2 linked regions of the Caldimonas brevitalea genome follow. The protein of the gene in region 1 interacts with the protein of each later gene in a pairwise test. Links are inferred from orthologs where the notes say so. Each region holds a gene or a part of one and is shown on either strand. Other genes may lie near its edges.

Region 1 (16,251 bases):
GCCTTGCCCGGCGTTCGGGTCGGCCGCTTCCAGCCGGGCCGCTTGCATCAGCCCGGCCAGGCCGGCCAGCAGGCCGGTCAGCGCGAACACGGCGATGCGCACCGGCCGCGGGTCCACGCCCGCCAGCCGCATCGCTTCTTCGTTGGTGCCGATGCCGACCACACAGCGGCCGAACACGGTGCGCGACAGCACCAGCTGGCCGAGCGCCACCAGCGCGATCGCCAGCACGAAGGCGGCCGAGATGCCGCCCACCCACGGCTGCGCCAGGCCGCCGATCGCGTCGCCGACATACTGCGTGCGCGACTCGGTCACCAGGTAAGCCGCGCCGCGCACCACCTCGAGCATGCCCAGCGAGACGATGAAGGACGGCAGCCGCCAGGCCACCGAGACGGCCCCGGTGACGCTGCCGCAGACGGCACCGGCGGCCAGCCCGAGGGCTGCCGCCGCGCCCGCCGGCCACTGCCATTGCACGATGGCGGTGGCCGACAGTGCTGCGCTGAGGGCCAGCACCGAGCCGACCGACAGGTCGATGCCGGCGATGATCAGCACGAAGGTCATGCCGACCGCCATCACCGCCAGCGCCGGGATTTCGTTGGCGATGGTCACGAAGGTGTCGACGCTGAGGAAGTGCTGGCTGAGCGCGCCGAACAGCGCGACCATCGCGACCAGCACCCCGGTCAGCCCGAGATAGGTGGCGAGTTCGCCGCGCAGGCCACGCCAGGCGACGGCGGCGGCAGCAGGGGGCGCGGAAGTGGTGGTACCCAGGGTCATGATGGTGTGGACGAGACGGTGAGGGTGGCGGGAGGGCACGGCGTGGTGTCGGAGGTGCTGCCGAGGGCGGCGGCGAGCAGGGCGGCCTCGCTCCAGTGCCCGCGCTCGAACACGGCAGCCAGGCGACCGGCCTGCATGACGCCGATGCGATCGCACATCGCCATCAGTTCGCGCAGGTCGCTCGACACCATCAGCAGCGCCTTGCCGGCACTCGCCATGCGGTCCAGTTCGGCATAGAGATCGGCCCGCGCGCCGACGTCGACACCACGCGTCGGCTCGTCGAGCAGCAGCACCTCGCAGTCGCGCAGCAGCCAGCGTGCGAACACCACCTTCTGCTGGTTGCCGCCACTCAGCGCGGCCACCGGCTGTTCGGTATCGCGGCAGCGGATGTGTAGCGTCTGCACGAAACGCTGGGCCAGCGCGGTTTCCCGGGCCGGCTGCAGCCAGCCGCGCCGCGACACCGCCGCGAGCCGGCTGAGGCTGGTGTTGACGCGGATCGGCTGCGGCAGCAACAGCCCCTGCGACTTGCGGTCTTCGGTGACCAGGCCTACGCCGCTGCGCACCGCCTGCATGGGCGAGCGCCAGCGCCGCCGCATGCCGGTCTCGGCCGACTCTCGCCACACCTCACCGCTGTCGGCGCGGTCGGCGGCGAACAGCAGCCGCACGAGTTCGGTGCGCCCGGAGCCGACCAGACCGGCCAGGCCGAACACCTCGCCCGCGTGGAGGTCGAGGTCGACGCCGTGCACCACGCCGCGCCGACTCAACCCGCGGGCGCGCAACAACACCGGGCCGGCAAGGCGGCGCGGCCGCTGCTCCTCGCTGCGCACCGCGCGCCCGACCATACGTTGCACCAGCTGTTGCTCCGACACGCCCGCCATCGGCCGCACTTCGACCAGCCGGCCGTCGCGTAGCACCGCAACACGTTGCGCGATGCGCTGCAGTTCGGGCAGCCGGTGCGACACATAGACGATGGCGACGCCGGCGCGCCGCAGCCGTTCGATCTGCGCGAACAAGCGGTCGGTCTCGCGGCCCGTCAGCATCGCGGTCGGCTCGTCGAGCACCAGCACGCGGGTGTCGTCCTGCAGGTGGCGGGCGATCTCGACCATTTGCTGGTGTCCGATGCCCAAGGCGGCCACCGGTGTGGCCGGGTCGAGGTCGTCCAGCCCGATCTGCGCCAGCTGGCGTGCGGCCAGCCGGTGCAGTTCGCCCCGGCGCACCCAGCCGGCCGTCTGGGGCAGCCGCCCGAGCAACAGGTTCTCGGCGACGGTGAGGGTGGGCACCAAGCCCAGTTCCTGCATCACCAGGCGCACGCCGCAGCGCTCGGCCTCCTGGCGCGAGACGGGGCGGTAGGGCCGGCCGTCGAGTTGCATCGTGCCGCGGCTCGGCAGCACCAGGCCGCTGACGATCTTGCCGAGCGTGCTCTTGCCGGCGCCGTTTTCGCCGGTCAGCGCGAGCACCTCGCCGGCCGCCAGTGTCAGGCACACGCCGTCGAGCACCGGCTCGGCGTAGTCCTTGCCGATGCCGTCGAGCGACAAGACCGGCGTGGCGGCCGCCGCGTTGGCCACAGCGGGTGTCACCGGCGCACCTCGCGCTGCTGACCGCAGTTCACTTCGAGTCCTTGGTGACCAGTACCACGTCGGTCTTGATCTCGGCCGGCATCGCGGCTTGCGGTGTCTTGTCGGCCAGCGCCTTCAAGGCCGTCTCGATGCCGAACACCGCCTGTTTGGCGGCGTACTGGTCGGCGGTGGCCAGCACCCGGCCGTCCGCCAGCATCGGCTTGATCGCCTGGATGTTGTCGTAGCCCACCACCATTACCTTGCCGGCCTTGCCGGCCGCCTTGACGGCCGCCACGGCGCCCAGCGCCATGTTGTCGTTGCCGGCCAGCAGGGCGCGCAGGTCCGGGTGCTCGCGCAGCAAGCCGGCGGCCACCGTGTTGCCCTTGTTGATCTCCCACTGGCCCGACTGCACGCCGACCACCTGCACACCGGCGGCTTTCATCGCGTCCTGGAAGCCGAGGGTGCGCTGCTGGGCATTGGTGGTGGTGGACACACCTTCGATGATGGCCACCTTGTCGCCCGCCTTCAGCTGGCGCGCCAGGTGCTCGCCCACCAGCCGGGCGCCGGCGCGGTTGTCGGGGCCGACGAAGGGCACTTTCAGGCCCTTCTGCTGCAGCGCGGCGGCATCGAGCCGGTTGTCGATGTTGACCACCACGACACCTTTGTCGATCGCTGCCTTGATCGCCGGCACCAGCGCCTTCGAGTCGGCCGGCGCGATCACCAGCGCCTGCACCTTCTGCGCGACCATCTGCTCGACGATCTTGATCTGCGCGGCGGTGTCGGTCTCGTCCTTGATGCCATTGGCCACCAGCGTGTACTGCGACGCGTGTGCAGCCTGGTGGGCCTTGGCGCCGTCTTCCATGGTGCGGAAGAACTCGTTGGCGAGCGACTTCATCACCAGCGCGACCTTCGGCGGGTCGGCAGCCCATAACGACCCGGCGGCCCAGGGGCCGAGGAGGCTGGCGGCGATCGCGGCGTGCAGGGTGCGGCGGCGGGACAGTGTCATGGCGGATCTCCTGGGTTGGAAGGCGGCCTCGGCGTGGGTGGATGCCGGGCCGGGCGCCGGTCATCCGGGCAGCCATGGCGCAAATCATAGAAATAGAAAACGTTTGCGCAATCGTTTGCTTCTCGGGGCTTACCCTGAGCGTTTGCGGCTGGGACGAGGCGCGGTGTGGGTTGCGCGGGTAGAACGATCGTTCTACCATGTGCTCCATGGATGCCCTCGCTTCTTCTCTGCACCAACAACTGCTCGAGACCACCGAGCGCCTGGTCTATGCCCACGGCGTGCATGCGGTGGGGGTGGATCAGATCGTGCGCGAGTCGGGCGTTCCGCGGCGCAGCCTGTACAAGCACTTCGGGTCCAAGGAAGGACTGGTGCTGCGCATGCTGGAGCACCGGCACGCCCGCTGGATGGCCTGGTTCGGGGCGGCTGTCGACGCCCGCGCCCAGGCGCCGCGGGCGCGGCTGCTGGCGCTGTTCGACGTGCTGCACGTATGGTTCGCGAGCCCCGATTTCCATGGCTGTGCCTTCATCAACGTCGCTGGGCAGTACGCCGACGCGGCCGAGCCCGCGCGGCAGGTCGCGCAGCGCCACAAGGCCGCGCTGCGCGACTGGATCGAGCGCGAGTGCGCGGCGGCCGGCCTGCACTCCGCAGCCGTCTGGGCGCGCCGCTGGTTGGTCGTCGTCGACGGCGCTATCGCGGTCGCCCTGGTGGGCGCCGACCCGGACGCCGCACTGGACGCGCGCAGCGTGGCCGCGGCCTTGCTCGACGCGGCGCTGCCCGATACCTCTTCCCCTCCACTGGAGTCACACCGATGACCTCACCCGTTCAAGCCCGCCCCCCGCTGCCGCCTTTCACGCTCGACAGCGCCATCGCCAAGGTACGCCGCGCGGAAGACGCGTGGAACACGCGCGACCCCGCGCTCGTCGCGCTCGCCTACACCCCCGACAGCCGCTGGCGCAACCGGGCCGAGTTCGTGCAAGGCCGGGCCGAGATCGAGCGTTTCCTTGAGCGCAAATGGGCGCGTGAGCTGGACTACCGGCTCATCAAGGAGATCTGGGCCCACGACGACCACCGCATCGCGGTGCGGTTCGCCTATGAATGGCATGACGATTCCGGACAGTGGTACCGCTCCTACGGCAACGAGAACTGGGAGTTCGACGGCGACGGCCTGATGAGCCGGCGCCACGCGTCGATCAACGACCTGCCGATACGCGAGGCCGATCGCAAGTACCACTGGCCGCTCGGCCGCCGTCCCGAGGACCATCCGGGGCTGAGCGAACTGGGCTTGTAACGGTCGCCCGCGGCTCGCGCCCGGTCCGCCCCTGTAGGAATCGGCCGACGGGGACACGGCGGCGCGAAGAAGGTGCAGGCGAGCCGGTTCGCTCTACGATGCCTTCACGTCAACACCAACACACGTGAGGAAGCACCGAGATGGACATGCACACGCAAAAGGCCCACTGGATCGAACGTTTTGCCGCCCGCCTGCTGGCGCACAACGAAACCGACCAGCGCCAGGATGCGCTCGAGTGGGCGGCGATGGCCTGGCAGGAGTACGGCGGTCAGCACTGCCCGGAGCGCGCCGCCGAGGCGTTTTCGCTCGCCTGCAGCGGAGCGCAGGGCTGGTAAGGCCACCGGCAAGGGAACACCGGTTGCTGCAGCTGGGATCCCACAACACATTCAAGGACCCCGCGATGAACCCCATGCTGAGCAAGATGTCGCCGAGCATCACCAAGATGATCCGGCTCGACCACACCCACACGCTGACAACCTTTCACAAGTACGAGGCCGATGCGTCGCCCGACAAGAAGCGCGCGATCGTGAACACTGTGTGCCTCGCGCTCGAGATCCACGCGCAGCTGGAAGAAGAAATCTTCTATCCGGCCCTGCGTGAGGTGGCCAGTGACAACGACGTGCTGGCCAAGAGCAAGCCCGAACACGACGAGATGCGCCGCCTGATCGAGCAGCTGCGTTCGATGGAGCCGACCGACGCCAACTTCGACAACGTCTTCATGGAGCTGATGCGCGACGTCACGCACCATGTGGCAGACGAAGAAACCGTGTTGCTGCCGGCCGCCGAGACGCTGCTCAAGGACCGTCTCAACGAACTGGGCGCGGCCATGACCAAGCGCCGCCTGCAACTGGCGGCGCCGCACGCTGGCGAGATGGCCGCTAACGCGGCCCGCGCGATGCCCACCGGCGCGCTGCTGATGACGGCGGGCGGTCTGTTGGCCGGCAGCTATCTGCTCAAGCGCGCCTTCGATCTGCGTCGCCACTGACACCGAGACCCAGCACGTCGCTCATAGCCTAACCTTCGTGCTGGTGCACTGCGGTGCGAGCGCCTTCGGGCGGCCGGGCGGCGCCAGTTGACTGACCTTCGTGCTACCGCACTCCGGAGCGAGCGCCTTCGGGCGGCCGGGCGGCGCCAGTTGACTGACCTTCGTGCTACCGCACTCCGGAGCGAGCGCCTTCGGGCGGCCGGGCGGCGCCAGTTGACTGACCTTCGTGCTATCGCACTCCGGAGCGAGCGCCTTCGGGCGGCCGGGCGGCGCTCATGCGCTCCCAGTGAGAGCCGCGCCAATAGACCCGCTCGCAGCACGGACAGCGCCAGTACTGCTCGAAGTGCGCGAACGTGCGCGGAGGCACCCGTCCCGCCACCGCGGCTTTGTCGATCGTCTCCAGCACCGCGTTGCACAGCAGGCAACGGCTGCCCGTCCCCGCTTCGTGCGCCGACAGTCCCAGCCGTCGCTGCAATTCCTGCAGTTGCTGCAAGGGCTCCACCGCGCGCAGATAACACCCGTGCACCACGTCGCGGTGCATCAGCAGGTCGCGGTCGCGCGTGAGCACGATGCGGGTCTCGGCCCGTGCCAGTGCTACCAGCTCCACATCCTGCCAGGCGTTGCGGTAAAGCGTGTCGTAGCCGGCGAACCGCAGGTAGCGCGCCAAACGCCCGAGGTGGGCATCGCAAATGAAGCGGGGTTCATCCACCTCGTCGGCGCTCCCGCACACGCCGGCGAGGTGCCATTGCGGATAGACCGCAATACGGTCTCCGGCGGCGACTGAGCGCCGCTCGAGCGGCGTCGGCTCCCCGTTCAACAGCACCAGCGCCACCTCGGTGTGCGGCACGCCCAGCGATTCGACTGCATGCTTGAGGCTTTCGTGGGGCGAGGTGGCATGCTCGAACGCGACGCCGCGGCGCGCGGGCGCCAGAAAATCATTCAACTCTGCATAGAAGCGAAACGTCGCCATGGTGGCCGGATTGTGGCCGCGGGACGGCCGGCGCGGCACGCTGGCGGCCTCAGCAGGGACGGGCGCAGGGGTACAGCATTTGCTGGACTCCGGGTGTGAACCCAACCAACAGGAGCGCTTTCATGACCCAAGTTTCCCAAGTGATGACCCGTGGCGTGCGCACGATGGCCCCCACCGATTCCCTGCTGCTGGCGGCCCAGGCGATGGACGAACTCAACGTCGGCGCGGTGCCGGTGTGCGACGGCGACCGCCTTGTCGGCATGGTGACCGACCGTGACATCACCGTGCGTGGCGTGGCGCAGGGGCGTCCCGCCGACAGCACTTCGCTGACCGAGGTGATGAGCACCGACGTGCAATGGTGTTTCGAAGACCAAGAGGTGGAGGAAGTGGTCGAGCAGATGCGCGACGTGCAGATCCGCCGCGTGCCGGTGATGGACCGCGAGCAGCACGTGGTCGGCATCCTGTCGCTCGGCGACGTGGCGGCCAAGGTCAGCGGCGAAGACGCGGCGCAGGCCCTGGAAGGCATTTCCGAACCGGCCGAACCCGACCGCTCCGGCAACTCGCAGGCGAGCGGCGCCGCTGGGGGTGGCTCTGCCTCGGGCAAGGCCAGCCGCATGCCGCGCTGACGACGTTCGACGGGGGCGCGGCGCCTGCCGCGCCTAAAGTCCATCAGCAAAGGTGAACCACCATGGCAGATGACAACCTAGACTCCGCCGGCGACGTCGAAGCAGTGGCCGACAAGCAGCGCGAATTGCAGCGCGGCCAGGACCAGTTGGACCAGGCGCAATCGAAGCAGGGCGGCGGCTCCCAGCCGTCGCAGCCGGTGCAGGCCGGCGCCCGCGAACAGCCCGGCGAGTTGCCGGGTCAGCACCTCGACAAACCGGGGCTGGAAGCCGAGCTGGAACTCAAGCCGCGCTTCGAGGCTCCCGACTATCAGGGCAGCCACAAGCTGCAGGACATGGCGGCCCTGATCACCGGTGGCGACTCCGGCATCGGTCGGGCGGTGGCGGTGCTGTTTGCGCGCGAAGGCGCCGACGTTGCGATCGTCTACCTCAACGAGCATGAAGACGCCGAGGAGACCAAGCGGTACGTCGAGCGGGAAGGGCGCGCCTGCCTGTTGATCCCGGGCGACGTGAAGGACCCGGCGTTCTGCAAGCAGGCGGTCGAAAAAACCGTGGCGACCTTCGGCAAGCTCGACGTGCTGGTCAACAACGCCGCCTTCCAGGAACACGCCGAATCGCTCGTCGACATCACCGAGGAGCGCTTCGACGAAACCTTGCGCACCAACGTCTACGGCTATTTCCACATGGCCAAGGCCGCACTGCCGCACTTGAACGAAGGCGCGTCGATCATCAACACCGGCTCGGTGACCGGCCTGCAGGGCAGCCCCAAGCTGCTCGACTACTCGACCACCAAGGGGGCGATCCATGCCTTCACCAAGGCCCTCGCGCAGAACCTGGTCGACAAGGGCATCCGCGTCAATGCGGTGGCGCCGGGGCCGGTGTGGACGCCGCTGAACCCGGCCGATTCGCCGCCCGAGAAGATCAAGGAGTTCGGCAAGCAGACGGCGATGAAACGCGCGGCCCAGCCCGAGGAGCTGTCGCCGGCGTATGTCTTCCTGGCGTCGCCGGTGTGCTCGGCCTACATCACCGGCATCGTGCTGCCGGTGACGGGCAGCGTCGGGGCCATCTAGGCTCCCATACAGGCCCGGCCCCGGCGGCCTCAGACTTCGAAGTTGTCGATCAGCCGAGTGCCGCCCAGCTTGGCGGCCGCCAGCACCACCAGCGGTTCGCCGGCCGCGCGCTGTTCCGCGGTCGGCACGCCCAGGTCGCTGCGCCGGCGCACCGCGACGTAATCGGGCGCCCAGCCGCGCTGGCGCAGCATGTCCATCGCCTCACGCTCGAGTTCGGCCGCATCCGGCTGGCCGTTGCGCAGCGACAGCTGCACATGGCGCAACGTCATCGCCAGCTGCGGCGCTTCGGCCCGCTCCGCGGGTGACAGGTAGCTGTTGCGAGACGACAGTGCCAGGCCGTCTTCGGCCCGGGTGGTGTCGCCGGCCACGATGTCGATCGGCAACGCGAGTTGCTGCACCATGCGCCGGACCACCATCAGCTGCTGGTAGTCCTTCTTGCCGAACACCGCGAAGCGCGGCTGCACGCAGTTGAACAACTTCAGCACCACGGTGCTGACGCCGGTGAAGAAGCCGGGCCGGAACTCGCCTTCGAGGATGGTGTCCAGCTCGGGCGGCGGGACGATGCGGAACACCTGCGGCTCGGGATAGAGCTCTTCCTCGGACGGCGCGAACACCACGTTGCAGCCAACGCTGCGCAGCAGGTCGCAATCGCGTTCGAAGGTGCGGGGGTAGGTGTCGAAATCTTCGTGCGGCGCGAACTGCAGCCGGTTGACGAAGACGCTCGCGACCACCGGCCCGCCGTGTTCCTTGGCGAGCTTGACGAGCGAGAGGTGGCCCTCGTGCAGATTCCCCATCGTCGGAACGAAGGCGGTCTTGGTCGTGCCGGCCAGGGCCTGCCGCAGTTCACTGATGGTGTGGACGATGCGCATGATGTTGGTGGTGAGAAATCAGTAGGTATGCAGTTGCGGGTCGGGGAAGCGGCCGTTCTTGACGTCGCGCACATAGGCGCGCACGGCCTCGTCGATGCTGCTCGCATCGGCCATGAAGTTGCGGACGAAGCGGGGCAGCTTGCCGCGCGTCACGTTCAGCATGTCGTGCAGCACCAGCACCTGCCCAGCACATACCGGGCCGGCGCCGATGCCGATGGTCATCAGCCCCGGGTTCGACGCCGAGACTTCCTCGGCGAGCGCCGACGGCACCAGCTCGAGCACGAGCATCGCGGCGCCGGCGTCGGCCAGTTCCGCTGCGTGCCGCTTCAGCACCGCAGCGCCCGATTCGTCGCGGCCTTGCACGCGGTAGCCGCCGAAGGCGTGCACGCTTTGCGGCGTGAGGCCGAGGTGCGCGCACACCGGAATGCCGCGTTGCACCAAAAAGTCCACCGCCTCGGCGGTCCAGCCGCCGCCCTCGAGCTTGACCATCTGGGCGCCGGCGCGCATCAGCTCGACGCTGCTGCGCAGTGCCTGTTCCTTCGATTCCTGGTAGCTGCCGAAGGGCAGGTCGGCGATCAGCCAGGCGCTGCGGTTGCCGCGCGCCACGGCCCGGGTGTGGTACGCCACCTCTTCCAGCGTCACCGGCAAGGTGCTGGACTGGCCTTGCAACACCATGCCCAGCGAGTCCCCGACCAGCAGGCAGTCGACGCCCGCGTCGTCGAGCAGCCGCGCGAAACTGCTGTCGTAGCAGGTCAACATCGCGATTTTCTCGCCCGCGGCGTGCATTTCACGCAGCCGGTGCAGTGTCAACGGCTTGCGCGCGGTCGGGTCGGTGGGGGTCGGGGTGGCGTGGCTGCTCATCAAGCGCCTCACTGTGACAAAGTGCGCGGATTCTAGGGCTTTCCGAACGACCGTTCGCAACCGCGCTGACGGTGGCGCGTCAGGCGGGCTGGTAGGCGAGCCGGACGTAGATCGGCGCGAACGCTTCGGCCTGGGTGATTTCGAGCAGCCGCTCGCGTGCCAGCTCGAGCATCGCGATGAAGGTGACCACCAACACCTGGGGCCCGCGGCTGGGCTCGAACAGATCCTGGAACTCGACGAAACGGCGGCCCTGCAGGGTGCGCAACACCATGCTCATGTGCTCGCGCACCGACAGCTCTTCGCGGCTGATCTTGTGGTGCTGGGTCAGCTTGGCGCGCTTGAGGATGTCCAGCCACGCCTCCTGAAGTTCGTGAAGGCTCACATCCGGGAAGCGCGGCTGCATCGATTGTTCGATGTAGACCTGGGCGCGCAGAAAATCGCGGCCCAACAGCGGGAGCTGGTCGAGTTTGGCGGCCGCCAGCTTCATCTGCTCGTATTCGAGCAGACGGCGCACCAGTTCGGCGCGCGGGTCTTCCGGCTCCTGGCCTTCCTCCGTCTTCTTCGGCGGCAGCAGCATCCGCGACTTGATCTCGATCAGCATCGCCGCCATCAGCAAATACTCCGAGGCCAGCTCGAGGTTGCGGCTGCGGATCTGGTCGACGTAGCTGAGGTACTGGCGCGTGACGTCGGCCAGCGGAATGTCGAGGATGTTGAAGTTCTGCTTGCGGATCAGGTAGAGCAGCAGGTCCAGCGGCCCCTCGAAGGCTTCGAGGAACACCTCGAGCGCATCGGGCGGGATGTAGAGATCCGTCGGCAGCTGGAACAGCGGCGACCCGTACAGCCGCGCGACGGCGATGCTGTCGACCACCTCGGGCAGGGCGTTTTCGCCGTCCTGCAGAGACGGCGGCGCGGCCGGCGCCAGGGCCTCGTCGGTCACGGCGTGCCTGTCGGTGAGGTCGAACGGAAGGGGCGCAAAGCGGACATCGGCCCGGCCGGGCTCAGTCGCTCGACGCCTTGGTCTGGTAGACGTAGGGCTGCTGCGGCACCTTGGCCTCGTTCCAGGCCGTCTGCGCCTCGCGGTCGAGGTTGCGGTCCCACAGCAGCGAGCGCCCTTCGCGTTGGGCGTCCTCGAGCTGCGGGTTTTTGGCCTTCAGTTCCTCGATGAACTCGGTGATGTCGGACTTGTAGGGTTTCCAGAACAGCGGCATGGTGTCCACGGCCGGCGCGGCCGGCAGGTCGATGAAGGGCTCGGTTGCAAACCATTGCCTGTAGACGCTGTGCGTCGGAGCGGGCCGTTTCCGTGGCCCCGGTCTGACAGCTTACGCAGACTCGGAACCCTGTTTCGCCCGGGCAATGGTGAAATGGCGACCACGATTTTAACGGGGACGACGATGCGCACACTCCTGATCGGCCTGATCGTCGCGGCGGCGGCCCTCACCGCGTGCGATAAGGCACGTGTCGACAAGCTGGAGGAAGGGGTCGCCACCGAGGCGGACGTACGCTCGCAGTTCGGCGAGCCGGCCGCGGTCTACCACGCCGAGGACGGCAGCAAGACGCTGGAGTACCCGCGCCAGCCCGAAGGCCAGCGCAACTACATGATCACGATCGGCGCCGACGGCCGCATGAGCGCGCTGCGCCAGGTGCTCCAGCCGGCCGTGTTCGCCCAGGTCACGCCCGGGCTGGACAAGGCGCAAGTGCGGCGCTTGCTCGGCAAGCCGGCGCGCGCGCAGGCGTTCCCGTTGAAGAACGAAGAGGTCTGGGACTGGCGCTACCTCGACGGCAACGAGAACCGCGTCTTCAGCGTCACCTTCGACCCTGACGGCCGGGTGCTGGACACCGCGAGCGCCATCGACCCGCGCGAGTTGCAGCAAGGCGGCTAGGACACCAGGCGGCGCATGTCACTGGCGTACAAGACGCCGCCGCCAGCGTGCCGCTAAGGTGCGGCTTCGTCCATCAAAGCCGATTGCCCATGTACCAAAGCTTCACCGCCCCTTACACCGCGTCCGGCCGCAGCGCCCTGGTCGGCCCGCCGCCGTGGCACTACGCCGGCTGGCTGCTCAACGTGGAATTCGAATGCGACGTCGCACAGGGTGAGCAGTTGCTGGCGCGCCGGCACGGCCGTCTGACCGGCCGCGGCTGCGTCCACTTCGCCGAGTGGCAAACGGGCAGCAGCGGCGACGACGCGGCACCCGATCCCGTCTACGCGCAGTACCGCGAAACCATCGTGACGGTGGAGATCGAGCGGGCCGACGGCACCCGGGTCAACTTCTGCCCGTTCATCTACGTCGACCAGGACATCGCGCTGCTGCGCGGCCTGCTGCAGGGCTGGCCCAAGAAGTTGGGCAGCACCACGCTGACCCGTTGTTTGCCACTCGACCATCCGGCCGCTGCGCCGCTGCGGCCCGGCACGCGGTTGCGCGCCGGGCTGACGGTGAAGGAACGTCGGCTGCTCGAAGCCGAGTTGCAACTCGAGGCCGGCGACGCGGAGCCGCTCGGCTTCCTGGCGCGGCCCACGCTCGGGCTGGTCGGTTGGCCCGATTTGCGCACGCCCGAGCGGCTGCCGCAGCCCGAGCTGCTGCGCTCCGACATCACCGGGCGCGTCGACTCGCGCTGGCAGCCGGCCTCGGCGCAGCTCACGCGGCTCGATCACCCGGTCGAGGAGCTGTCGCTGCTGGGCCCGCTGCGGGCCACGCGCGCGAGCGCCGGCTGGTTGGGTCTGACCGTGCGCGGGGCCTTGCAGGCGTGAGGCCGACGGCTGGCACGCCGCCGGGGGCCGCCCGCTCGCGGCTGGTGCCGCTGTCGTTCGAAGCGGCGGCGACCGTCGTCGACGTGCTGCTCGCCACCGAGCCAGACGTCCGTTTTGCGCCGCACTGGCATGCCGAATGGAGCATCGGCACGGTGCGGCGCGGCAGTTGTCGTTTCAGTTGCGAGGGGCGGCTGCTGCAGGCCAAAGAAGGCGACGTGGTGGTGCTGCCGCCGCATGCGCTGCACACCGCCGGTGTCAGCCCGGCGGTGTTCGAGATGGTGATGGTCTATCTGCCGGCCCTGCCCGCGGCGCAATGGCTGGGCTGGCCGGCGGACCGACGCCCCGAGGTGCGGCAGCCGGTGCGCCGTGCGCCCCGGCTGGGGGCGGCACTGGTTGAAGCGGTCGACGGGGCCGATGCCGAGCGCTTGCGCCACGTCCTCGCCGAGGCGTTGTTCGGAGCGGTCGGCGGGGAGCCCGGCGTGCCCCTCGTGCCCGCCGTCGACCCGCGCATCGAAGTGTTGTGCCGGCGCCTGCAGGAATGCCACGGCAGCCTGCCCGACCCCGCCGCGCTGGCGCGCGAGATCGGTGTGTCACGTGAACATCTGCACCGGCTGTTTCGCCGCGGCCTGGGGCAGACGCCGCGGCAATACGCCCGGCTGGCCCGCATCGCGCACGCCAAGGCCTTGCTGCGCGACGGCTGCGCGCTGGCGCAGACCGCGTCGGCCTGCGGTTTCGCAGACCAGGCGCATTTCTCGCACTGGTTCCGGCGCTGCTTCGGCGTCACGCCGGCGCGCTATGCCGCCGTCAGCCCCGCCGCAGCACCCGCCCGCACTGGAAAAAGCCGTTCGGCTGGCCCAGCATGAGCTTGGCGAGTTCGTCGAGCACCGCCTGGTTGACTTCGAATGCGGGCAACTCGACCAACGCCGTCTCGAAGCCTTCCAGGTTGATCAGCTGGAATTGCACCTGGCCTTGCTCGTGCTGCGGCAGCAGCTTGACGCCGGCGGTGAAGTCGGCGGTGAACTCGAAGCGCGTGTGCAGGTAGCGGCCGTCCTCGGGGTCGCGGATGTTCTCGATGTGGAAGTCCACGCCCGACATGCGCAGCCGCGTCTGCAGCTTTTCGATCTCGTTCGGGTAGTCCTTCGTGATGACCAGCGGGCGGCCCGAGCCGAGCAGCCAGAACAGCTGCACGTGCTCGTGCGGCGCGTTCGGTGCGGGCGAGCGCCGGCGGGCGTCGACCCGGAAATCGCTCATCGGCAGCTGTTCGAACACGTGGCGGCCGTCGAGCGCATAACGCGCCGGGGCGACCGGCTTCAACACGTTGAGTTGCTTGGCCAGCTCCATCCAGTAGCGGAAAGCCGTGGTGCAGGCTCCTTCCACCAGCGCCGTCTGGCGCTCCAGAGAGGCTCCGCTGCTTTGCAGCTGTGCTTGGCGCGCTTCGGCCTGGCGCTTCAGGTCATCCAGTAATCCCACCCTGTGCTCGTCGTACTTGTTGCAGTCAGCCGTGAGCATACCCGAGGGGTGTAACGCAGTGTCAGTGCGGGGTTTCGGCCGCGGGTACCGCTTCGGCCAGTCGCGCCGCGAGTCCGCCCGCGCCGAGCTGGTCGAGAAAACCCGAGCGTTGCATCAGCCCGAGCGGTTGCTCGTTGACCTCGCACAGCACCAGCCGCACGCCGCGCCGCGACAGGCTGCGGTGCAGCTGCTCGAGCGCGTCCAGGCCGGTGGTGTCCATCGAGATCAATCGCCGCATCTCGAGCAGCAGCACCCGCGTGCCGGGTCGCAGATGGTGCGACACCGCTTCGACCTTGGCCACCGCGCCAAAGAACAGCGAGCCGTACAAACTCATCGCCTGCACATGCTCGGGTGCGCCGGGCAGCTCGAGCGGTGCGACACGGAACAGGGTGCTCATCCGGTAGATGAAGAACACGCAGGCGAGCGCCAGCCCCACCTCGACCGCGACGGTCAGATCAAACACCACCGTCAGCACGAAGGTCACCAGCAGCGTGATGCGGTAGGGCGGCGAGAACTGACGCAGACGTATGAACTCGCGCCACTCGCCCATGTTCCAGGCGACGAACCACAAGATGCCGGCCAGCGCGGCCAAGGGCACGTGGGCCGCCAGCGGCGCGGCCACCAGCACCACCAGCAGCAGGGTGGCCGCATGCACCATGCCGGCCACCGGCGTGGTGGCCCCGGAGCGCAGGTTGGTCACGGTGCGGGCGATCGTGCCGGTGGCCGGGATGCCGCCGAAAAACGGCGCCACCACATTCGCCGCGCCTTGCGCCATCAGCTCCTGGTTGGGGTCGTGACGCGGCAGTTCGGTGAGGTTGTCGGCCACCCGCGCGCACAGCAGCGACTCGATCGAGCCGAGCAGCGCGATGGTCAAGGTCGGAATGAACAACTGCTTGACGCCGTCCCAGGTGAAACCCGGCCATTCGAAACGTGGCAGCGCCTGGGGGATGCCGCCGAAGCGTGAGCCGATGGTCTCGACCGGCAGCTCGAATGCCGCGGTGGCGGCGGTGGCCAGCCCGAGGGCGACCACCGTGCCGGGCAGCCGCGCCAGCCACCGTGCGCCGCGGCCGCCATTCGGCATGCGGTACAACTTGGGCCATACGACGACGAGGGCCAGACAGGTCAGCCCCAGCGCCAGGGCCACCCCGTTGAACGACGCCAGGTGGCGGCCCAGCAGCGTCACCTGGGCGAAGAAGTCGGCCGGCATCGGGCCGATCTTCAGCCCGAACAGGTCCTTCACTTGCGACAGCGCGATCAGCACCGCGATGCCGTTGGTGAAACCGATCACGATGGTGACGGGGATGTAGCGCACCAGCACACCGAGCTTGAACAGCCCCAGCAGGAACTGCAGCACACCGGCCAGCACGGTCGCGATCAGCAGGTTGCCGAGCCCGTAGCGCTGCACGATGCCGTAGACGATCACGATGAAAGCGCCCGCCGGGCCGCCGATCTGGACATTGGAGCCGCCCAGCGCCGAGACAAGGAAGCCGGCGATGATGGCGGTGAACAAGCCTTGCTCGGGCTTGACGCCCGAGGCGATCGCAAACGCCATCGCGAGCGGGAGCGCCACGACGCCGACCGTCAGGCCGGCCGCGACATCGGTCGCGAGACGATGCCGGTCATAACCTTGCAGGGCCGACAACAGCCGTGGCCTGAAGGGCGCCAACTGCCGGCGCAGGCTCGAGAATGTCGCCATCGGGTGGTCGGTTTGCCGGCCGTGACGGCCGCTCGTTCGGGTCCGCCCCCAGTGGCGGGTGCGGCGATCATGGAGGCTGGTGCGTGGAGGGTCAAGCCGACCCGCCCGGTGGTTCGACGCCGGGCGTCGAGTGAGGCATGCTCCTGTGCATCACGTGCCTTGCCGATCGCCTGCCGTCATGCCCCACCTCCTCGACTCGCCTGCCGAATGGCTGCGCCACCTGTTCGACACCGCCGTCGCGCGCGCCCAGCCCGACCACGGCCTCGCGGCGCTGCTGCCGCCGCCGCCGCGCGGGCGCACC
Region 2 (5,280 bases), 3.0 Mb from region 1 along the record:
ACCTCGGCTTTCGCACGCTGAACCTGCGCTTTCATCACCGCAAACCGGCGGCAATGGGCATCTTCGCGGTCCGCACCCATGGCCTGGCCGACAGCCCGCTCGACGGTGTCGCCAGCCTGGGGGTGCGCCCGACGGTCGAGGACGCCGGCCGCGTGCTGCTCGAAGTGCACTGCCTCGATTGGCCGGCCAGCCTGGGCGCCGAGGGGGGCTACGGTAAACTCGTGCGTGTGGAACTGCTGCACAAACTGCGCGACGAGGCCCGCTACGACGGCCTGGACGCATTGACTGCCGCCATCCGTCAGGATGCGGAGAACGCGCGCGCCTTCTTCGCGTCGCTGCACGTCCAAACCCGGCGCCAAACCACACGCGACCGAATTTAAAGCTCGCCGCCCCCCAGCGAGCCCGGCCCGCCGACGCCGACAGATCCACGACGCGGCGGCCGCCACCAGCTTTTCTGCGCAGAGCCTGCGCCGCCCATCATGAGCGACACGCCCCAAGACTATCGAGCCACCCTCAACCTGCCCGACACGCCCTTCCCAATGCGCGGCGACCTGCCCAAGCGCGAACCGGGCTGGGTCAAGGCCTGGGACGAGCAAGGCATCTACAAGAAGCTGCGCGACGCCCGCTGCAACGCACCGAAGTTCGTGCTGCACGACGGCCCGCCCTATGCCAACGGCCAGATCCACATGGGGCACGCCGTCAACAAGATCCTCAAGGACATGATCGTCAAGGCGCGCCAGCTGGCCGGCTTCAACGCCGTCTACGTGCCCGGCTGGGACTGCCACGGCCTGCCGATCGAAAACCAGATCGAGAAGACCTACGGCCGCAAGCTCACCCGCGAGGACGTGCAGGCCAAGAGCCGCGCCTACGCCGCCGAGCAAATCGCCCAGCAGATGGCCGACTTCAAGCGGCTGGGGGTGCTGGGCGACTGGGGGCGGCCGTACAAGACGATGGACTTCGGCAACGAGGCCAACGAGATCCGCGCCCTCAAGCGCATCATCGAGCGCGGCTTCGTCTACCGCGGGTTGAAGCCGGTGTACTGGTGCTTCGACTGCGGCTCGTCGCTGGCCGAGTTCGAGATCGAATACGCCGACAAGAAGTCGCAAACGCTGGACGTCGGCTTCCAGAGCGCCGAGCCCGACAAGCTGGCCGCCGCCTTTGGCCTGCCCAAGCTCGACAAGGACGCCTACATCGTCATCTGGACCACGACCCCGTGGACCCTGCCGGCCAATCAGGCGCTCAACCTCAACCCGGCGCTCGAATACGCGCTGGTCGACACCGAGCGCGGTTTGCTGGTGCTGGCCAGCGCGCTGGTCGAGAAATGCCTGGAACGCTACGGCCTGACCGGGCGGGTGGTCGCGACGACGCTCGGCGAAAAGCTCGACCGCCTGAACTTCCGCCATCCGCTGGCCGGCGCGCATCCGGGCTATGACCGCCTCTCGCCGGTCTACCTGGCCGACTACGCCACCGCGGAAGACGGCACCGGTATCGTGCACTCGGCCCCGGCCTACGGCGTGGACGACTTCAACTCCTGCGTCGCGCACGGGCTGAAGTACGACGACATCCTCAACCCGGTGCAAGGCCACGGCAGCTATGCCGCGGAACTGCCGCTGTTCGGCGGCCAGAACATCTGGAAGGCGGGCACACCGATCATCGAGGCGATGCGCGAAGCCGGCCGCTTGTTCGCCACCTCGGCGCTGGTGCACAGCTACCCGCATTGCTGGCGCCACAAGAGCCCGGTGATCTACCGCGCCGCGGCGCAATGGTTCGTGCGCATGGACGAAGGCGAAGGGGTGTTCACCGTCGACAAGGCGCCCAAGACGCTGCGGCAGATGGCGCTCGAAGCGATCGAGCAGACCAGCTTCTACCCAGAAAACGGCAAGGCCCGCTTGCGCGACATGATCGCCGGCCGCCCCGACTGGTGCATCTCGCGCCAGCGCAACTGGGGCGTGCCGCTGCCCTTCTTCCTGCACAAAGACAGCGGCGAGCTGCACCCGCGCACGCTGGAGCTGATGGACCGCGCCGCCGAGCTGGTCGAGCAAGGCGGTGTCGAAGCCTGGGCGACGCTCGATCCGCGCGAGTGGCTGGGCGACGAGGCCGGGCAGTACACCAAGAGCACCGACATCCTCGACGTCTGGTTCGACTCCGGCACCACCCACTACCACGTGCTGCAGAAGAGCCACGCCGACCAGTCGACCTGGCCGGCCGACCTCTACCTCGAAGGGCACGACCAGCACCGCGGCTGGTTCCACAGCTCGCTGCTGACCGCCTGTGCGATGTATGGCGCCGCGCCCTACAAAGGCCTGCTGACGCACGGGTTCACGGTCGACAGCCAGGGCCGCAAGATGAGCAAGTCGCTCGGCAACGGCGTGGACCCGCAGGAGACGTCGAAGAAGCTGGGCGCCGAGATCATCCGCCTGTGGGTGGCCGCCAGCGACTACTCGGGCGACATTGCCGGCGACGACAAGATCCTCGCGCGTGTGGTCGACGTCTACCGCCGCATCCGCAACACCTTGCGCTTCCTGCTCGCCAACACCAGCGACTTCGACCCCGAGCGCGACGCGGTGCCGTTCGACCAGCTGCTCGAGATCGACCGTTATGCGCTGGCGCGCACCTCGGCCTTCCAGACCGAGATCCTGGCCCACTACGAGGTCTACGAATTCCACCCGGTGGTGGCCAAGCTGCAGGTGTACTGCTCGGAAGACCTGGGCGCGTTCTATCTGGACGTGCTGAAGGACCGGCTCTACACCACCGCCCCCGGCTCGAGCGCCCGCCGCTCGGCCCAGACCGCGCTGTGGCAGATCACCCAGGCGATGCTGCGCTGGATGGCCCCCTTCCTCAGCTTCACCGCCGAAGAGGCGTGGCAGCTGGTGAGCGCCGGCCGCTCGCCGTCGATCTTCGTCGAGACCTACTGGAAATTCACCGGCGACGACGAGGCCTTGCTGCTCAAGTGGGCTCGGCTGCGCGAGATCCGCGAAGCGGTCAACAAGGAAATCGAGGCGGTGCGGGCCGAAGGCCGCGTCGGCGCCTCGTTGCAGGCACACATCGGCATCGCTGCCGGCGCGGACGACCGCGCGCTGCTCGAAAGCCTCGGCGACGACCTGAAGTTCGTCTTCATCACGTCGGCCGTGGCGGTGTCGCCCGGTGACGAGCTCAAGGTCACGGTCACGCCTTCGACCGATCCGAAATGCGAGCGCTGCTGGCACTACCGGTCGGATGTGGGACACGATGCGGCACACCCCGCCCTGTGCGGCCGCTGCACCAGCAACCTGTACGGCGCCGGCGAAAGCCGCAAGGTGGCGTGATGGCGGCAACCGCAAACAAGAAAAACGGGCGCTCGTTGTCTGCCTCGTCCAAGGGTGCGCTGTGGCCCTGGCTCGGCATTGCCGTCGTCGTGATCCTGCTCGATCAGTTCACCAAGACGCTGATCCTCGGCTACTACACGCTGGGGCAGAGCACGGAGGTGGTGTCGTTCTTCAACATCGTGCGCGTCCACAACACCGGGGCCGCGTTCTCGTTCCTGGCCAAGGCCTCGGGCTGGCAGCGCTGGTTCTTCATCGGCCTGGGCGTGGCCGCGGCGATCTTCATCACCTATTTGTTGAAGCGCCACGGCGGGCAGAAGCTGTTTGCCTGGGCGCTCGCGCTGATCCTCGGCGGCGCCATCGGCAACGTGATCGACCGCGCGCTGCACGGCTACGTGGTCGACTTCCTCGACTTCCACCTGCGCGGCTGGCACTTCCCGGCCTTCAACGTCGCCGACGCCGGCATCTCGGTGGGCGCCGCCTTGTTGATCCTCGACGAGCTGTTGCGGGTGCGGCGCAGCCGTTGAAAGGTGCTGGCCACCGTGGCCAGCACCCGGCCCGCCTGCGGGCTCGCAAGGCGCTGCCCTCGGCAGCCCCTCCCCTCGCTCGCGAGCCGTTGCGTCTTACTGGCGCGGCAGCACCACGCTGTCGATGACGTGGATGACGCCGTTGTCGGCCACGATATCGGTCTTCACCACCTTCGCATCGTTGACCATCACGCCGCTACCGCGGGTGCTGACGGTCAGCTCGCTGCCCTCCACCGTCTTCACCTTGCCGGCCTTGACGTCCTTGGCCATCACGTTGCCGGGCACGACGTGGTAGGTCAGCACGGCCGCCAGCTTGGCCTTGTCGGCCAGCAGGGCGTCCAGATCCGCTTTCGGCAGCTTGGCAAAGGCCGCGTCGGTCGGTGCGAACACCGTGTACGGGCCCTTGCCTTTCAGCGTCTGCACCAGGCCGGCCTTGTCGAGTGCCGTGGCCAGGGTCTTGAAGTCGCCGGCCGCCACGGCGGTGTCGACGATGTCCTTGGCCTGCACGGCGACGGCGGCGAGTGCGAGGGTGGTGAGGGCGATGATCTTCTTCATGGAGGACTCCTTGGTCAGCAGGGAACAGCGCAAGGCTGCAGGATGAACACCGCATCGACCGCGAAAATCACGCCGTAACCCGGCGGCACAGCGGGCCAACCAGGCCGGCGCACCCGACGAGACACAACGTTTCAGGGCTGTCGAAGCAGGTTGATTTGTCCTAGACAAACCAACCATGAACAGTAAGATAACCGCAAATCTCCGGATTGGCAATATTTTGTCCAAGACAAACACAGAAGGCACGAGCTACACGATCGCCGCGGTCGAGCGAGACGTCGGCTTGTCCAAAGACGTGTTGCGGGTCTGGGAGCGCCGCTACGGCTTCCCCACGCCGGCACGCGACGGCAAGGGGGAGCGGCTGTATCCGGCCGAGCAGGTCGAGCGGCTACGGCTCATCAAGCGCCTGATGGATCAAGGCCACCGGCCGGGTGGGCTGCTGACGCGTACGCTGGCGGAATTGCAGGCCCTGCCCTCACGGCGGGCGGCGGCGACGGCGGGGGCAGCAGCAGAGCCGGGCGATGGCAGCGCCGACTTGCTCACGTTGATCCAGCGGCACGAGAAAGAGGCCTACCTGCAAGCCCTGCAGCAGCGACTCGCCCGAGAAGGTTTGCAGCGTTTTGTCCAGGACACGGTGGCCCCGCTCGCGCGGCGCGTCGGCCTGGCCTGGGAAGAAGGTCGATTGCAGGTCTTCGAGGAGCACCTGTTCACCGAGTTGACCGAGCGGGTGCTGCAGCAGGCGGTCGCGGCGGTCCCCGGTGGGGGTGCACCGCGGGTGCTGCTCACCACCGTGCCGCACGAGCAGCACGCGATGGGTTTGTTGATGGTCGAGGCGGTGCTGGCGCTCGAAGGCGCGCACTGCATCTCGCTGGGGACACAAATGCCTTTGGTCGAGATCA

Evidence for each region.
Region 2: the proteins of AAW51_RS06550 (region 1) and ileS interact in binary tests that used the Escherichia coli proteins (3 or more experiments, as listed by UniProt). The link is inferred for Caldimonas brevitalea from one-to-one orthologs.

What each region holds. Positions count from the first base shown.
Region 1 is NZ_CP011371.1:1,501,073-1,517,323, forward strand. Bases 1,356-4,239 are described here. They hold AAW51_RS06550 (sugar ABC transporter substrate-binding protein), read right to left. Parts: upstream 3,334-4,239; coding sequence 2,377-3,333; downstream 1,356-2,376. Other genes in these bases: AAW51_RS06545 (sugar ABC transporter ATP-binding protein), read right to left, coding at 1,356-2,348; AAW51_RS06555 (TetR/AcrR family transcriptional regulator), read left to right, coding at 3,531-4,145; AAW51_RS06560 (nuclear transport factor 2 family protein), read left to right, coding at 4,142-4,239. In the rest of the region: AAW51_RS06540 (ABC transporter permease), read right to left, coding at 1-771; more of AAW51_RS06545, read right to left, coding at 768-1,355; more of AAW51_RS06560, read left to right, coding at 4,240-4,621; AAW51_RS06565 (hypothetical protein), read left to right, coding at 4,762-4,956; AAW51_RS06570 (hemerythrin domain-containing protein), read left to right, coding at 5,022-5,606; AAW51_RS06575 (Mut7-C RNAse domain-containing protein), read right to left, coding at 5,836-6,576; AAW51_RS06580 (CBS domain-containing protein), read left to right, coding at 6,699-7,202; AAW51_RS06585 (SDR family oxidoreductase), read left to right, coding at 7,265-8,269; panC (pantoate--beta-alanine ligase), read right to left, coding at 8,299-9,138; panB (3-methyl-2-oxobutanoate hydroxymethyltransferase), read right to left, coding at 9,157-9,999; AAW51_RS06600 (segregation and condensation protein A), read right to left, coding at 10,079-10,936; AAW51_RS06605 (DUF3460 family protein), read right to left, coding at 10,998-11,207; outer membrane protein assembly factor BamE domain-containing protein, read left to right, coding at 11,391-11,879; AAW51_RS06615 (acetoacetate decarboxylase family protein), read left to right, coding at 11,969-12,745; AAW51_RS06620 (helix-turn-helix transcriptional regulator), read left to right, coding at 12,742-13,608; AAW51_RS06625 (hypothetical protein), read right to left, coding at 13,550-14,215; and 2 more genes. UniProt on the Escherichia coli protein: Part of the ABC transporter complex RbsABC involved in ribose import. Binds ribose. Also serves as the primary chemoreceptor for chemotaxis.
Region 2 is NZ_CP011371.1:4,527,270-4,532,549, forward strand. The notes cover bases 149-3,505. They hold ileS (isoleucine--tRNA ligase), read left to right. Parts: upstream 149-479; coding sequence 480-3,305; downstream 3,306-3,505. Other genes in these bases: AAW51_RS18980 (bifunctional riboflavin kinase/FAD synthetase), read left to right, coding at 149-380; lspA (signal peptidase II), read left to right, coding at 3,305-3,505. In the rest of the region: more of AAW51_RS18980, read left to right, coding at 1-148; more of lspA, read left to right, coding at 3,506-3,829; AAW51_RS18995 (fasciclin domain-containing protein), read right to left, coding at 3,926-4,384; AAW51_RS19000 (MerR family transcriptional regulator), read left to right, coding at 4,602-5,280. UniProt on the Escherichia coli protein: Catalyzes the attachment of isoleucine to tRNA(Ile). As IleRS can inadvertently accommodate and process structurally similar amino acids such as valine, to avoid such errors it has two additional distinct tRNA(Ile)-dependent editing activities.